3 regions of the Streptomyces sp. NPDC050263 genome follow, and region 3 is predicted to be linked to each of the others. Evidence: riboswitches for the same ligand, from Rfam matches in the RefSeq annotation. Region 3 holds a riboswitch; each other region holds the start of a gene.
What was found. A riboswitch is a leader RNA that binds a small molecule or an ion and turns the genes downstream of it on or off. The one in region 3 is predicted to bind cyclic di-AMP.
Positions count from the first base shown of each region.

Region 1 (5,653 bases), on a different contig from region 3:
AGCAGCGCGAACGCCTCCAACGGTCCCTCACCGAGGCCGACGGCGACCGCACCCTCCTGGAGACCGGCGTCGAGGAACTGCTGCGCTACGACGGCCCCGTGGAGCTCGCCACCTGGCGGTTCGCGACCGAGCCGCTCAGCATCGGCGGGCAGGACATCGCGCAGGGCGACCCCGTCCTCGTCGTTCTGGCGGCCGCCGACCGCGATCCGGCCCGCTTCGCCGACCCCGACAGCCTCGATCTGTCCCGCCGTGACAATCAACACCTCGGCTACGGCCACGGCATCCACTACTGCCTGGGCGCGCCGCTGGCCCGCCTGGAGGGCCAGACCGCGCTGGCCGCCCTCCTCACCCGGCTGCCCGACCTCCGACTGGCCGAGGACCCGGCCCAGTTGAGGTGGCGTGGCGGGCTCATCATGCGCGGACTGCGGACCCTGCCGGTCGAGTTCACTCCGGTACATGCCTGACCGGTTGTCAGCCGGAGTGTGACCATTCGGCGAGGCGAAGGTGACCGACCCTCAACTCTGTGATCTTCACGTGATCTGCGCGGCATTAACTTGTGACAAGTGATCGTGTGCCGATACGTTCGCTCGTCAGCGCGACGCGTCAGTCGCACCCGTCGCGCCGGTCACCGCTGTCCAGAGAAAGGCCCTCGCATGCTCTCCGGGAACGGTCGTCACCGTCGCCCCCGTCAGGCTCCGGCCCTCCTGGTCGCCGCCGGAGTGACCGGCTCCGCCATCGCCATCCCGCTGCTGGCCGCCTCCGGCGCGAGCGCCGCCGACGGCACGGTGTGGGACAAGGTCGCGCAGTGCGAGACCGGCGGCTCGTGGAGCGCCGTCGGCAAGGCCGACGGCGAGCGCGGCGGACTGGGCCTCACCCAGAAGCAGTGGGAGACGTACGGCGGACTCGACTACGCGACGAGCCCTGACCTGGCCAGCCGCAACCAGCAGATAGCCGTGGCGCAGAAGCTGCTCGCCGCCGAGGACGTCGGCGCGTGGGGCACCTGCGGGCTGACCTCCGGGCTCACCCAGGCGAACGGCGCGCTGGACGTGGACACCGGCGTGGCGGACGACTCGTCCGACTCGTCTTCCTCGTCCGGATTGTCCGACCTGTCCAAGGGGTTGGACGGAGACTCCTCGGACTCTTCGGGTTCCTCGGACTCTTCGGACTCTTCGGGCTCGTCGAGTGCCGACGGCAGCTCGACGGGATCGTCCGAGACATCCGACTCGTCCGCAGATTCTTCCAGTTCACCTCCCTCGTCCCCTTCGTCGCCTTCCTCCCCCTCGTCCTCCGCCGCCGCGGACGACTCCGCCGAGGTCGACGGCTCCCCCTCGGCGACGTCGGAAGCGGACGACTCGGGCAACTCGGACAAGTCGTTCCAGGATGCGGGCTCTTGGAGCCTCGTCGACACCGGCTCCCTCGGCTCCGGCAAACACCGCGGCGCGACCGCCGACGAGAGCGCGGCCCCGACCGCGGCCCCGGCCGCGGCCCCGACGACGAAGAGCGCCACCGGCCCGGCCGCCACCGCTGTGGACGGCGCCGCCGTGGACGGCACTGCCCCCGCCTCCACCGGCCGGCATGCCGCGGTCGCCTACGTGGTCCAGGGAGGTGACTCGCTCGTCTCCATCGCCGACTCCCTTGGCATCGACGGCGGATGGCAGGCCCTCTATGCCGAGAACAAGGACGTCATCGGCGCCGACCCGAGCGACATCGCCCCCGGTCAGACCCTCGACACAGCGGTTCAATAGGGCAGGAACGCACAGAAAAACGCCGGGAGTTCACGTCACACTTCGCTCCAGAATGTCCGGTTTGGTGAAAGTGTGGGATGAGTCTCAGAAGCCCTGATCGTCTTTGAATTTCCGCGGATCACGTGGCTACGGTCAAGGCCGCTCGGCAATCCGAGCCCCGGTCGTCGCAACGCCGAGTCCTGCCAGCGGCTGCCCGGGAACAGTCGTCGCGTCAAGCGCCGTAGGCAGGAGCGGGGGACCCAAGGTAAGTGCCGGGGACAGCGGTTGACGCTGGAACCGGCTCGGGGTGAAGCCGCGCACCGCGAGGTGCGCGGCCGGGCAACTCAACCGGCCCGAACCCGACAGCTCACCTCGCAGGCGTCGGTGAGGGGATCCACCATGCTGTTTTCCGGTAAGGGCAAGCACCGCCGTCCGTCCAAGGCCACCCGCGTCGCCGCGCTGGCCGGCGTCACCGGTGTCGCCATCGCCGCCCCGCTCATGGCGGCGGGCAACGCCTCCGCCGCCACCGCCGCCGAGTGGGACAAGGTCGCCCAGTGCGAGTCCGGCGGCAACTGGTCCATCAACACCGGCAACGGCTACTACGGCGGCCTGCAGTTCTCCGCCTCCACCTGGGCCGCGTACGGCGGCACGCAGTACGCGGCGCAGGCCAACCAGGCCTCCAAGGCCCAGCAGATAGCCGTCGCCGAGAAGGTCCTCGCGGGCCAGGGCAAGGGCGCCTGGCCGGTCTGCGGCACGGGCCTGTCCGGCGCCGCCTACGACGGCGGCAGCGCCGAGTCCTCCGGCTCCTCCGGCAGCGACACGAGCACCAGCACCCGCTCGACCGAGGAGCAGAGCGCCTCCCGCTCGACCGACCGCCCGGCCGCCTCCAAGACGGTCACCACCCCGACCGGCAAGAAGGTCGAGAAGGGCGACGGCGAGTACAAGGTCGTCAAGGGCGACACCCTCAGCTCCATCGCCGAGAAGCACAAGGTCGCCGGCGGCTGGCAGAAGCTGTTCGAGCTGAACAAGGACATCGTCGACGACGCCGACCTCATCTACCCGGGCCAGCAGCTGCACCTGAAGTGAGCCCCGGCTCCCGTAGCGGGCCCCCGCTCCCGAAGTGACATCCGGCTCCCAGGGAGGTCACAGCGCCCTCATGGGCGGGGTCCGCACACTGAAGACCTCGTGAGGGTCACCCCCCGTCCCCACGGGCCCCCCGCTCCGGTGCGTGTTCCCCCGTACGCGCCGGAGCGGGGTTTCTCTTTGGCTGTTTGTCACTTCCCCTTTGTTCCGGGCGGGAACAATGTGTACGGTCAGTTCGTCCACAGGGCGGTCGGTCGGCTGCCGACGCCCCTCGGGCGGTTAGGCTCTAGTCGCAAGGCCCACGGGCCCCGCACTCTCAGCGTCACATCCCAAGAAGGAGATGCTCGTGCCGTCCATCGACGTCGTCGTAGCCCGGGAAATCCTGGACTCCCGAGGCAACCCCACGGTCGAGGTCGAGGTCGGCCTCGACGACGGCAGCACGGGTCGTGCCGCCGTTCCGTCCGGCGCCTCCACCGGTGCCTTCGAGGCCGTCGAGCTCCGCGACGGTGACCCGAACCGCTACCACGGCAAGGGTGTCGAGAAGGCCGTCCTCGCCGTCATCGAGCAGATCGGCCCGGAGCTCGTCGGCTACGACGCCACCGAGCAGCGCCTGATCGACCAGGCCATGTTCGACCTGGACGCCACCGACAACAAGGGCTCCCTCGGCGCCAACGCCATCCTCGGCGTCTCGCTCGCCGTCGCCCACGCCGCCTCCGAGGCCAGCGATCTGCCGCTGTTCCGCTACCTGGGCGGCCCCAACGCGCACCTGCTGCCGGTGCCGATGATGAACATCCTGAACGGCGGCTCGCACGCCGACTCCAACGTGGACATCCAGGAGTTCATGATCGCCCCGATCGGCGCGGAGTCCTTCTCCGAGGCCCTGCGCTGGGGCGCCGAGGTCTACCACACCCTCAAGAAGGTGCTGAAGACCAAGGGCCTGTCCACCGGCCTCGGCGACGAGGGCGGCTTCGCCCCGAACCTGGAGTCCAACCGCGCCGCCCTCGACCTCATCGTCGAGGCCATCAAGCAGGCCGGTTACGTCCCCGGCGAGCAGATCGCGCTCGCGCTCGACGTCGCCGCGTCCGAGTTCTACAAGGACGGCAAGTACGAGTTCGAGGGCAAGTCCCGCTCGGCCGCCGAGATGACCGAGTACTACGAGGAGCTCGTCTCCGCGTACCCGCTCGTCTCCATCGAGGACCCGCTGTACGAGGACGACTGGGCCGGCTGGAACGTCATCACCGAGAAGCTGGGCGACAAGGTCCAGATCGTCGGCGACGACCTCTTCGTCACCAACCCGGAGCGTCTGGCCCGCGGCATCGAGGAGGGCTCCGCCAACGCCCTGCTCGTCAAGGTGAACCAGATCGGCTCGCTGACCGAGACCCTGGACGCCGTCGAGCTCGCCCAGCGCAACGGCTTCAAGTGCATGATGTCCCACCGCTCCGGCGAGACCGAGGACGTCACCATCGCCGACCTCGCCGTCGCCGTGAACTGCGGCCAGATCAAGACCGGCGCCCCGGCCCGCTCGGACCGCGTCGCCAAGTACAACCAGCTGCTGCGCATCGAGGAGATCCTCGACGACGCGGCGGTGTACGCCGGTCGCTCGGCCTTCCCCCGCTTCAAGGGCTGACAGGCAACAGTAGGAAGCGTCGTACGTACGTCCCCGTACCCGGTCCCGTACCGTGTGCGGGGACGTACGCACGTGTGAGAGCGGGAGGCGGGGAAGACCCATGGCCGTGAAGGACCGGGACCGTTTCTCCACCGCGACCAGGATCAAGCTGCTCGGCGAGCAGACCGCGGCCCGGGTCTACCGCTCCCAGACCAAGCGTCAGGCCCGCCGCTCCCGCCTCACCGGCCGGGCGGCCCTGCTGGCGCTCGTCCTGTGCACGCTGATCGTGGCCCTGGCCTACCCGATGCGCCAGTACGTCTCCCAGCGCGCCGACATCGCCGACCTGGAACGCGAGAAGCAGCAGGCCAGCGAGCGCGTCGAGCAGCTGCGCGACCTCAAGGCCCGCTGGCAGGACGACGCGTACGCCGAGCAGCAGATCCGGCTGCGGCTGCACTACGTACTGCCCGGGGAGACCGGCTACGTCGTGATCGACCCGGACGTGGTCAGGCAGTCGCGCGCCGACCTCGGGGCGGCCGACCGCCCCTGGTACTCGAACGTCTGGGACGGCGTCGACAAGTCGGACGCCGCCTCCCAGTGACACCAGTGACACCAGTGACAGCATTGAACCGACAGAGAGATTTTCGTACGGCATGGAAACTGCCCCGCCGACCACCCCGCGCACCGAGCCCACCGACGCGGACGTCGAGGCCTTCAAGCAGCAGCTCGGGCGCCCGCCGCGCGGCCTGCGCGCGATCGCGCACCGCTGCCCGTGCGGACAGCCGGACGTCGTCGAGACCGCGCCGCGCCTGCCCGACGGCACGCCCTTCCCGACGCTGTACTACCTGACGTGCCCGAAGGCCAACTCGGCGATCGGCACGTTGGAGGCCAACGGCGTGATGAAGGAGATGACGGACCGGCTGACGACCGACCCGGAGCTCGCCGCCTCCTACCGTGCCGCGCACGAGGACTACATCCGGCGCCGGGACGAGATCGAGGAGCTGAAGAACTTTCCCAGCGCGGGGGGCATGCCGGACCGGGTGAAGTGCCTGCACGTGCTCGTGGCGCACTCGCTGGCCGCCGGGCCGGGCGTGAACCCGCTCGGCGACGAGGCGTTGGCGATGCTGCCGCAGTGGTGGCGCAAGGGCGCCTGCGTGACGCTCGCCGCTGAGCAGTGACCGCCTCTCACCGTCCCGTCTCTGGGGGCTGCCGTCCCCAGGCCCCCGCTTCGGCCTGAACGGCC
Region 1 covers NZ_JBFAKW010000190.1:6,636-12,288, forward strand. The annotation lists gene AB0J04_RS43165 (cytochrome P450) at 1-464, shown strand, start outside; gene AB0J04_RS43170 (transglycosylase family protein) at 654-1,745, shown strand; cyclic di-AMP (ydaO/yuaA leader) riboswitch at 1,952-2,120, shown strand; gene AB0J04_RS43175 (transglycosylase family protein) at 2,124-2,810, shown strand; gene eno (phosphopyruvate hydratase) at 3,148-4,434, shown strand; gene AB0J04_RS43185 (septum formation initiator family protein) at 4,535-5,011, shown strand; gene AB0J04_RS43190 (DUF501 domain-containing protein) at 5,064-5,588, shown strand.
Region 1: another riboswitch for cyclic di-AMP. It lies ahead of AB0J04_RS43175 (transglycosylase family protein); the one in region 3 lies ahead of AB0J04_RS15235 (transglycosylase SLT domain-containing protein).

Region 2 (5,653 bases), on a different contig from region 3:
CGTCCGCCGCCGTGCTGCTCGCGTCCGGCACGCCGGGCAAGCGGTTCGCACTGCCGGGCGCGCGGATGACGATCCGCCAGCCGTCGCTGCCCGGGCCCGTCGAGGGACAGACCAGCGATCTCGCGATCCGGGCCGAGGAGCTGGCCCGCATCCGGGCGAGCCTGGAGGAGATGCTCGTCCGGCACACCGGGCGGACGCCGGAGCAGGTGACCGCGGACATCGAGCGGGACAAGATCCTCACCGCCCCGGAGGCCCTGGAGTACGGCCTGGTGGACGCCATCATCCCGAGCCGCAGGCCCGCGGCCGGCACGCAGGGCGGGAGGTGAGCCGCCGATGGTGCCCGAACTTCCGCCGCTGCCCGCCCTGACGCACGCAGAGGCCGAGTTGATCGACGGTTACCTGGACGTGGTCGACCTGCTCGGCCGGATCAACCCCGCCCACCACGGGGACACCTACCGCGGACTGCGCGCGGCCCAGGCGCTGGTGGCCAAGGCGACCGCGCTGCGCGACGCGCTGACGCTGATGCACCAGCGGGGCGAGAGCGAGCTGCACGCGCCGACCCTCGCGCGGGCGCTGCGCGTCCTGGACGGGGAGCGCCGGACGGCGCGCGTCACGGTGCCTCCGCTCTCCGACAGTTGACCCGGCGTCCGGCCCGGCAGCCGACGCGGGCCGCGCTCCGGTCCGGGCGGCGCGCGCCCCGAACGAGACGTCCGGACCGGAGTTGAAACGGACCGGACGGGTTACCCCCGTTCGGCGTAGCGGCCGTTGCTTTTCGGGCTCGCCGGAGTTGCGCAAAAGCGTTCTTTTCGGGCGGAACAAAAGGCTCCGTCGCTGGTCCGGGGCCCTTTGGCGTCCTTGACAGCTGATCGGCCATCAGGGTGTCCACCCGAACGGGTGAGTGGTGAGTAACCCCACAAATCCCCGGTTCCGTTGGGTTTTTCGGACATGAGTGAGCCAAGATCCCTGACTGACGACAAGCCCCCGCCACAAGCGGCGGGGCGGTCCGGGCGGACGCCGAGTCCTGCCGCCGCCCGGATGCCCGGTCGACAGAAGTGCATCGGCAGGAGTGGAGGACCCAGGCACGACGGGTCGCCGGAACGATCGTCTCCGCATGGGAGGCGCCGGGCCGAGCAGCCCTTGGGGTGAAGCCGCAGTTGCGGCCGGGCAACTTTGTCAGCCCGAATCCGACAGGTCATCCTTCACAGGCGGCTGACGAAGGGTTGCGCATGACTGCGCTCAATCGTGTCCCGTCGCTCATGGTCCGGGCCGGTACGGCCTCGGCGTTCGCCATCGCCGCTGTGGGCGGCACGATCGTGGTCCCGGGGCTCGCCTCGGACGCCGCGGCCGCCACACCGGCGACGAAGGCGCTCCAGATCGCGGCCTCCAAGAAGGGCGCACCGTACAAGTACGGGGCCACCGGACCGAAGAGGTTCGACTGCTCGGGGCTCACGCTGTACTCGTACAAGAAGGCGGGCAAGAGCCTGCCGCGTACGGCGGCACAGCAGTACAACAAGACCAAGCACATCTCGGCGTCGAGCCGCAAGGCAGGCGACCTGGTCTTCTTCCACTCGGGTTCGAACGTGTACCACGTCGGGATCTACGCGGGCAACGGCAAGATCTGGCACTCGCCGAAGACCGGAGACGTGGTGAAACTGCAGAAGATCTGGACCAAGAGCGTCTGGTACGGCCGGGTCCGCTAAGGACCTGTCCGAGGCGGTGGCGGCGTCCGGACGCGCCGTCATCGCCCCGGGATCTCGCCCTCCGCCGGGGCTTGTGCCGCCAGGGCTCCGGCCACCGGCTCCGCCGCCGCGGACGTCCACGGGAGTTCGACGGTGACCGTCTTGCCGCCCTCCCGGGTGGGCCGCACTCTGAGCTTGCCGCCGCACTCCGCGGTCAGCCAGCGAATGATCACCATGCCTCGGCCGTTGTCCTGCTGGACGGCGGCCGGCAGTCGTTTGGGGAAACGCGGGTGGCTGTCGGTGACACCGATGCGCAAGTGTTCGTCACGGTCGAGGACGAGGTCCACCGTGAAGGTGGGTGACTGACCGAAGGTGTGCTGTACGGCGTTGGTGGTGAGTTCCGAGACGATCAGCAAGATGGCGTCGGCCGTCTCCGTGTCCGCCGGCAGACCCCATTCTCCGAGGGTGCCGGCCACGAAACCGCGGGCTGTGGAGACCGAGGCGGGATCGCTCGGCAGAATGACGGATGCTTCCAGGTGATCTGCCATGGCGACGTCGTCCCTTTCCCATGGGACCGGGGTCCGACACGGAGCGGAAGGTTCGAGTACGGTCCCGGACTGGTGCTTCTTCGCCAGACTGCCATTACCGCGCCGGTCACGGGTGGCGATCCACCAAGATATGCATATATCTGTCGCTCAATGCGGTGAACTCTGCGACGGCAGAGCGTATTTGGACGGCCCGTAAGGAGTAAGGAGGAGCCCGTGCAGCACGGACCCGCGGTACGCCGCCGGAAGCTGGGCGCCGAACTGCGCAATCTGCGCGCCCATGCGGGCCTCACCAGTGGTGAGGCCGCCCGGCTCGTGGGCTGGCACCAGTCCAAGGTGAGCCGCATCGAGACGGGCACCAGTGGGTCAAAACCGGCCGATGTGCGGTTACTCCTCGACGCCTACGGGGTGGCCGATCCGCAACTGCGGGAGCTGATGCTGGCGTTGGCCGGCGCCGACGGCAGCGGCGGCCGGGACCACTGGTGGCACGCCTACCGCGGGGTGCTGCCGCCCACCTACCGGGACTTCATCAGCCTGGAATCCCAGGCGAGCGCGATGCGCACGCTGGAGACAAGTGTGGTACCGGGGCTGTTGCAGACTCCCGAGTACGCCCGCGCGGTGACCAGGGCCGCGGTGGAGGGCGTCACGGAGGAGCAGCTCGACACGCTGGTCGCGGTGCGACTGGCCCGGCAGGACGTGCTGCGCGCGCAGCCGCCGCTGGAGCTGAACGCGGTGCTGGACGAGGCGGTGCTGCGGCGGGAGGTGGGCGGCCCCGAGGTGATGGCGCAACAGCTCGGCCGGCTCGTGGAGGCCGCCCGACTGCCCCAAGTGCGGCTACAGGTCCTTCCGTTCGCCGCCGGGGCGCATATCGGCGTAACCGGACCTTTCGTTATCTTCTCATTTTCGCGCACTTCTGATCTGGATGTGGTTGTTCTCGACCACTTGACGAGTAGCCTCTATCTGGAACGGAAAGAACACCTCGAGGCCTACACCGAGGCCTTCAACGCCCTTCGGGCGCATGCCCTTTCGCCCGGGGACTCATCGGATTACATCGCCGCGATAGCAGGCGGCGCGTAAGGAGGCACCATGTCCGCAGTACCGCGGAACGTACCTTCCAGTACCGATCCCGACCAGCTCCCGGCTGTGCTGTGGCTGCGCAGCAGCTACAGCACGGGAGCGAACAACTGCGTCGAGACGGCCCGGCCGGCCGCAGGCCCCTGGGCCGGTCTGCTCGCCGTACGCGACTCCAAGGACCCGGCCGGCCCCGCCCTGCTCTTCTCCCCCGAGAGCTGGACGGGTTTCACCGCCGCGTTGCGCTGACCGCACCGCAGTAGTCGGCGCACCCGTCAGCGGCGACCGACCCACCAGTCAGCGGCGACCCACGGCCGTGTCACGCCGACTCATGGTCGCGTCTCGCCGATCACCCGTACAGCGCGTTCCAGCTCGGCCCCGGAGAGGTCGGCCCGGGCGGTCAGCCTGAGGCGTGAGATGCCGTCGGGCACGGAGGGAGGACGGAAGCAGCCCACGGCCAGGCCTGCCGAGCGGCAGTCCGCCGCCCACTGCACGGCCTCCTCCGGGGACGGCGCACGCACGGAGACGACCGCGGCGTCCGGACGCACCGCTTCCAGGCCCGCGGCCGTCAGGCGTGCGTGCAGCTCGCCCGCCACCGCACGCGCGCGTGACGCCCGCTGCGGCTCCCCGCGCAGCAGCCGCAGGGCCGCCAGGGCCGCGCCCGCCGCCGCCGGGGCCAGGCCCGTGTCGAAGATGAACGTGCGGGCCGCGTTCACCAGATGGTCGATCACGCGCGCGGGGCCCAGCACCGCGCCGCCCTGGCTGCCGAGCGACTTGGACAGCGTGACCGTGACGACGACGTCGTCGGCGCCCGCGAGACCCGCCGCGTGGGGAGCGCCCTGTCCGCCGTCCCCGAGCACGCCGAGGCCGTGGGCGTCGTCGAGGACCAGTCCGGCGCCGTGCGCCCGGCAGGCGGCCGCGAGGGCGGCCAGCGGGGCGGCGTCTCCGTCGACCGAGAAGACGGTGTCGGAGACGGCCACGGCCGGTCCCTCATGGGTGCCGAGCGCCTTGCGCACCGCGTCCGGGTCGGCGTGCCCGACGACCTGGGCGGTGCCGCGGGCCAGCCGGCAGCCGTCGATGAGCGAGGCGTGGTTGCCCGCGTCGGAGACGATCAGCGAGCCGTGCGGGGCCAGCGCGGTGATCGCGGCGAGGTTGGCCGCGTACCCGGAGGAGAAGACCAGGGCCGCCTCGAACCCGCAGTGCTCCGCCAGCTCCCGCTCCAGCTCGCCGTGCAGCTCCGTGGTGCCGGTGACGAGCCGGGAGCCGGTCGCGCCGCCGCCCCAGGTCCGGGCGGCCGCCGCGGCCCCCTCGACGACCTCGGGATGGCGGGCCAGGCCCAGGTAGTCGTTGCTCGCGAGGTCGAGGAGCGGCGAGTCGGCCGGACGGGGCCGCAGCGTCCGTACGAGTCCGGCCCGGCGGCGCAGCTCCGCCTGCTCGTCGATCCAGCCGAACGCCATGGGTCCTCCGGGGATTTTGTAGGTAGCGGACAGACCCTAGCGGCCGGGCCGCCCACCCACGGTGTGGCAATACCCACACGTCGAACCGGGTGTGTTGTGCGATCCCTACCTTGGCCCGAAGCAGGTGCGTAGGACAGGATCGGCTCTCATGGACCTGCTGAACACGCTGGTGGACAAGGGGCTTCGGCGCGAGCTGCCGACCCGCGAGGAAGCGCTGGCCGTCCTCGCCACTTCCGACGACGACGTGCTCGATGTGGTGGCCGCGGCCGGCAAGGTGCGCCGGCAGTGGTTCGGGCGCCGGGTGAAGCTCAACTACCTCGTCAACCTCAAGTCGGGGCTGTGCCCCGAGGACTGCTCCTACTGCTCCCAGCGGCTCGGCTCCACGGCCGGGATCCTGAAGTACGCCTGGCTCAAGCCCGACGAGGCCTCCAGGGCCGCGGCCGCCGGGCTGGCCGGCGGGGCCAAGCGGGTCTGCCTGGTGGCGTCCGGGCGCGGCCCGACGGACCGGGACGTGGACCGGGTCGCGGGCACCATCAAGGCGATCAAGGACCAGAACGAGGGCGTCGAGGTGTGCGCCTGTCTGGGGCTGCTCTCCGACGGCCAGGCCGAGCGGCTGCGCGAGGCGGGCGCCGACGCCTACAACCACAACCTGAACACGTCCGAGTCGACCTACGGCGAGATCACCACCACCCACACCTACGCCGACCGGGTGGACACGGTCCAGAAGGCGCACGCGGCCGGTCTGTCGGCCTGCTCGGGTCTGATCGCCGGCATGGGCGAGTCGGACGAGGACCTGGTGGACGTCGTCTTCTCGCTGCGCGAGCTGGACCCGGACTCGGTGCCGGTCAACTTCCTCATCCCGGTCGAGGGCACCCCGCTGGCCAAGGAGTGGAACCTCACC
Region 2 covers NZ_JBFAKW010000195.1:4,011-9,663, forward strand. The annotation lists gene AB0J04_RS43495 (ATP-dependent Clp protease proteolytic subunit) at 1-326, shown strand, start outside; gene AB0J04_RS43500 (hypothetical protein) at 334-639, shown strand; cyclic di-AMP (ydaO/yuaA leader) riboswitch at 1,019-1,223, shown strand; gene AB0J04_RS43505 (C40 family peptidase) at 1,227-1,700, shown strand; gene AB0J04_RS43510 (ATP-binding protein) at 1,739-2,227, opposite strand; gene AB0J04_RS43515 (helix-turn-helix transcriptional regulator) at 2,441-3,301, shown strand; gene AB0J04_RS43520 (DUF397 domain-containing protein) at 3,311-3,544, shown strand; gene AB0J04_RS43525 (8-amino-7-oxononanoate synthase) at 3,625-4,752, opposite strand; gene bioB (biotin synthase BioB) at 4,901-5,653, shown strand, end outside.
Region 2: another riboswitch for cyclic di-AMP. It lies ahead of AB0J04_RS43505 (C40 family peptidase); the one in region 3 lies ahead of AB0J04_RS15235 (transglycosylase SLT domain-containing protein).

Region 3 (5,653 bases):
CCTCGGAGCCCGAGGGCACGCCCTCGCCGCCGGTGTCGAAGGTGGCGATGGACGTCCAACCCTCGCCGATGACGGTGGGGCCGTCGGTGCCGCCGAGGTCCGCCTCGAGGTCCTTGCCGAGGTCGTCGGGCTTGCCGGGGAGTGCGGGGAGTCCGGGGGCCGACTCGGGCGCGCCGCCCTCGTCCCACTTGCCGGCCTCGTCGGCCGCGTCGGCCTCGGTGACCTTCGCGCCCTTGGGGACGGTGAAGTCGAAGGTGGAGGCGGCGGGCTTGGCGAAGCTGACCTGGGTGAAGCCCGCGTCCACGACGGCGGCGCCGCCGCTCGCCGGGGTCAGCGTGAACTTCAGCGGCAGGCCCGTCTTCGCGTCCACGGCCACGCTGATGGCGCCGACCGTGGAGCCGGCCTGCTTCGGCTTGACCAGCAGCTTGTAGGCGTCGCGGCCGGCGACGTGGACGGTGCCGTCGACGGTCACGGAGGTCGTGTCGTCGACCGCCTTCAGAGCGTCCTCGGTGAGGTCCTTGGGCGTGGCGGGAACGGGGGTCTCAGCCTTGTCGGAGCTTTCGTCGACCTTGGAGTGATAGACCTCGTTGGAGGCGCTGTCGTACCCCCAGACGTCCTTGCCGTTGTGGATGAGGCTGTATTCGGCGGCGTTCTCCAGCAGCGAGAGCTTCTGCTTGTCCGGGCCGTCGGCGGCGACGCGCAGGGTGTGCGTGCCGGAGGCGAGCTCGGTGAGCTTGGCGGACGGATCGGCGGACGATCCGTCACCGCCCTGCTGTGCGACGCCGGAGAGGAGACCGCTCTCCAGTCCGCCGAGGTCGGGCAGCCCGAGATCGGTGCTGATCTTCACCGTCCCGGACAGCTGCTGCACGTCCGAGGCGGCGATCTTGTCGAGGAGTTGCTGTGCGGTGATCTTCGGCAGGTCGGGGTCGCCGGAGTCGGCGAGCGCCGGGACCAGCCCGATCGTCGCCGCCGCGACACCGATCACGGTGACCGGGACGACGTACCGCACTGCCTTGCGCCGTCCGAGGCGCAGGTCGTCGGCGTCCCCACCGGTCGCGTCCACGCCGGTCGTGGTGTCGTCGGATGCCTTCGGTGCCATGTGTGCCTTACCTCCGTCGTCGGCGGCGGCTGGTCATCTCGCGCCGAACTTCCCCACCCCAAGCCGCCATTCTCACCCGAATCGGTGAGGAGTGGTGTTTTCCGTGGTTCCCATCTGACCAAATCCACTCTTCGGAAGCGTCAACCCGGGGACTCAACTCCACGTACACCTCCGGTATGACACAACGCGCCAGGACCACGCCTGTCCCGTAGGGGTTGGCGGGCCGAGACGGGGCGGAGACCGGTGGGCGGGGGTCAGCCGGCTCGGTGGACGACCGCGTCGCAGAGTTCCATCAGCGCCGCCTTCGAGTCGCACTCCCGCAACGGCGCCAACGCAGCCCGCGCGTCCTTCGCGTACCGCACCGTGTCCCGGCGGGCCTGCTCCAGCGCCGGGTGGGCCCGGAGCGCCTCCAGGGCCTCGGCGAGCCGTGCGTCGTCACTCAGGTCGGAGTCCAGCAGCTCGCACAGTGCGATGTCCTCGGGCAACGACAACCGCGCCGCTTGCTCCCGCAGCCGCAGCACCGGCAGCGTGGGAACGCCCTCGCGAAGATCCGTCCCGGGCGTCTTTCCCGACTCGTGCGAGTCGGAGGCGATGTCCAGGACGTCGTCCGCCAGCTGGAAGGCGACGCCCAGCCGCTCGCCGTACTGCGTCAGCACGTCGACGACCGTCTCGTCGGCGCCCGACATCATCGCGCCGAACCGGCAGGCGACCGCGACGAGCGAGCCCGTCTTGCCGCCGAGCACGTCGAGGTAGTGCTCGACCGGGTCGCGCCCGTCCGTCGGCCCGGCCGTCTCCAGGATCTGTCCGGTGACCAGCCGCTCGAACGCCTCCGCCTGCACCCGGACCGCCTCCGGCCCGAGGTCGGCCAGGATGTGCGAGGCGCGCGCGAAGAGGAAGTCACCCGTGAGGACGGCGACGGAGTTGCCCCAGCGGGCGTTCGCGCTGGGCACCCCGCGCCGCACGGCGGCCTCGTCCATCACGTCGTCGTGGTACAGCGTGGCCAGATGGGTGAGCTCCACGACCACGGCCGACGGCACGATCCCCGGCGCGTACGGGTCCCCGAACTGCGAGGCGAGCACCACGAGCAGCGGCCGGAACCGCTTCCCGCCCGCCCGTACGAGGTGCTGGGCGGCCTCCGTGATGAACGGGACCTCACTCTTGGTGGCCTCGAGCAAGCCTTCCTCGACAGCCGCCAATCCGGCCTGGACATCGGCTTCCAGAGCCTGGTCCCGCACGCTCAGCCCGAACGGCCCGACGACGGTCACGAGGGGTCTCCTGTCTGCTGGTGTCCACTGGCGGTTACGCGGTTTGTCGATAGGTCGCTGCCATCACTCAAGTCAGCGTATCCGGTCACGTTTCGATCACCGATAGCCCCCACGTCACGCAGGCTCGAATGGGCCCGCCGGAGGGGCGTCCCGCCCGGCCGAGCCACGCCGGATCCGGCCCGTTATGTTTCTGATCAGCCCATATGAACGAACTCCTATCGAGTTACCAGGTAGTAGTGATTCATGCCCGCCGGGTGGCGTCGGCACATCCCGGGACCATTTCCCGCCACTTCCCACCACACACGGGCCCGCGCATCACGCCGGCGCGCCGCACCCCTGCCGCCGGGCCGTCCGAGCAATCCGGCCAACCCCAGCACGGCAGGGCAAATCGGACTAATTCCAATCCCATCCTTTTGCCCTTCCTTTAAATACGAGTTGAGGTGAATGCCCGATTCGCCACTCTTGTGATTGCTGGTGACTTGGCTCACTCCCGACGCCCGGCCGACACCCGCACGCCGTGCGCCGTTTCCCCGCACACCTCAAGCAAGTTGGGGCTTTGCACCCACAAAGGATCAAGCACCCCATAGGTCACAGACCAAGGTCAATAGGGGTGATCTGTGAATCTGCCACTTGTTCCGGACATGTGCTCTCGCATACGTTCCCGGCCTGTCGGGCGGACGCCGAATCCTGCCGCCGCCCGGAACACCCATCGAGAACCGCACGGCAGGAGCGGGGGAACCAGGTAGGCCGCCGAACCGAATTTCCGGACGTCTTGGATTTTCAGGATGTTTTGGACACATCGGTACGGCTTGGGGTGAAGTCGCGTCCGTCAGGACGTGGCCGGGCAGCTCCCGCCCGAACCCGACAGCTCACCTCGCAGGCGCCGGAGAGGAACTTCGTCATGTCCGCTGCCGCTCAGCCGCGCCGCACCCGCCGCACCCGTCTCGCCCGCACGATCGCCGTCGCCGCCACCGGCGCGGCCGTGCTCGCCCTCCCGATCCTCGGCTCCGCCACCGCCTCCGCGGCGACGCCGACCGTCGTCACCGCCACCAGCCTCGGCTACGCCAACAACCTCGACGGCTGGATCCGCGCCTCGCTCCACGTCATGGCGCAGCACGGCATCCCGGGGACGTACAACGGCATCTACCGCAACGTCATCCGTGAGTCCTCCGGCAACCCCTACGCCATCAACCTCTGGGACTCCAACGCGGCTGCGGGCATCCCGTCCAAGGGGCTGCTCCAGGTCATCGACCCGACCTTCCGCGCCTACCACGTCTCCGGCACCTCGTGGAACTCCTACGACCCGGTCGCCAACATCACCGCCGCCTGCAACTACGCGGCCGCGCGCTACGGCTCGATCGACAACGTGTTCGGCGCGTACTGACAGCACCGTTCACCTGCGGACGCATAGCGACACCCCGACTTACGGGAACATTCGTTCGAGGACGACGGCCACGCCGTCGTCCTCGTTCGACGTCGTCACTTCGTCGGCCACGGCCTTGAGCTCGGGGTGGGCGTTGGCCATGGCGACACCGTGCGCGGCCCAGTCGAACATCGGGATGTCGTTGGGCATGTCCCCGAACGCGACGGTGTCCTCGGGCCGCAGACCGAGGTGTTCGGCGGCCAGGGCCAGGCCCGTCGCCTTGGTGATCCCGCAGGGCTGGAGCTCGACCGTGCCCGGCCCCGACATGGTGACGGTGGCGAGCGAGCCGACCACCGAGCGGGCCGTCGAAGCCAACTCGTCGTCGGACAGGGTGGGATGGCGCAGCAGCACCTTGCTGATCGGCTCGCACCACAGGTCGTCCCGCCGGCCGACGCGCAGCGCGGGCAGCGTCGGGTGCGGCATCAGATAGCCCGGCTCGATGAGCGTCAGCCCGTCGACGCCGTCCTGGTCCACGGCCGCGTACAGCTGCCCGACCTCCGCCTCGATCTTGCCCAGCGCGGTCTCCGCCAGCTCCCGGTCCAGGGTGACCGACCACAGCAGTCGGTCCGCGCCGGCGTCGTACAACTGCGCGCCCTGTCCGCACACCGCGAGCCCTCTGCTGTGCAGACGGTCGAGCAGCGGCCGCACGCGGGGCGCGGGCCGTCCCGTCACCACCAGGTGGCGTGCGCCGGCGGCCGCCACCCGCGCGAGCGCGTCGAGCGACCGGTCGGAGAAGGTGTCGTCGCCGCGGAGCAGCGTTCCGTCCAGGTCGGTGGCGATCAGGGCGTACGCGGTGCGCGCGGCATATGCGAGGGGTGCGGCCATGATCAGAGAATACGGATCCCGCACCCCTCGGGTTCGACGCAAACCGAACGACGCCCAGGTCCTGCCCTGTTCTGTCAACTCCCCTTTAAAAGAAACGGCTTTCTGGCGCGTTGCCGGGTAGCGGACGGTTAAAGGCCTCTGCACCAGTTGGCAACAACATGGGACGCTACCTACCGCGACGCCCTGGTGGAGCGGTACCGTCCAGGTGTCCAGGGGGGACTTGATCGGGGGGTCAGGTTGAGCAGTGGGCGCATTCGTGTGCTGAGGCCGCAGGACCTCGGCGAGGGGGAGAGGGAGCGGTGGCGCGCGCTGCGCGCCGCGTCGACGCTTCCGCGAAACCCCTTCATGGAACCGGAGTTCACCGACGCCGTGGGCCTCGTACGGCCACGCGCACGTGTGGGGGTGGTGTATGAGGGGCGCGAGCCGGTCGGCTTCCTGCCCCATGAGCAAAACAGGCTCGGCCGCGGCCAGGCCCTCGCGTACGGCGTCTCGGACGCACAAGGCGCGGTGCTGGCCCCGGGCCTCGGGCTGAACGCCGACGAACTGATGCGGGCGTGCTCCCTGACGAGCTTCGCCTTCGACAACCTGGAGGCGGAGCAGGGGCTGTTCGCCCCGCACGCGGCCGCGGAGTACGCCGCCTATGTCATCGACGTCGAGAAGGGCTACGAGACCTACGAGTCCGTGCTGCGCGCCCAGTCACCGAAGTTCCTGAAGACGACCCTCGCCAAGGAGCGCAAGCTCGGCCGGCAGGTCGGGGAGCTGCGGTTCGTGTTCGACGAACGCGACCCGGCCGCGCTGCGCACGCTCATGGCCTGGAAGTCCGCGCAGTACCGCAGGACCGGCCGCCGGGACCGGTTCGCACAGGAGTGGATCACCCGGCTCGTGGATGCGCTCGCCGAGACGCGCGCACCGGACTGCTCCGGCACGCTGTCCGTCCTCTACGCGGGTGAACGGCCCGTCGCCGCGCACTTCGGACTGCGTTCGTCGACCGTCCTGGCCTGCTGGTTCCCGTCGTACGACCCGGAGTTCGCGAAGTTCTCG
Region 3 covers NZ_JBFAKW010000027.1:43,732-49,384, forward strand. The annotation lists gene AB0J04_RS15225 (DUF2092 domain-containing protein) at 1-1,099, opposite strand, end outside; gene AB0J04_RS15230 (polyprenyl synthetase family protein) at 1,354-2,364, opposite strand; cyclic di-AMP (ydaO/yuaA leader) riboswitch at 3,033-3,260, shown strand; gene AB0J04_RS15235 (transglycosylase SLT domain-containing protein) at 3,266-3,748, shown strand; gene AB0J04_RS15240 (HAD family hydrolase) at 3,788-4,612, opposite strand; gene AB0J04_RS15245 (GNAT family N-acetyltransferase) at 4,871-5,653, shown strand, end outside.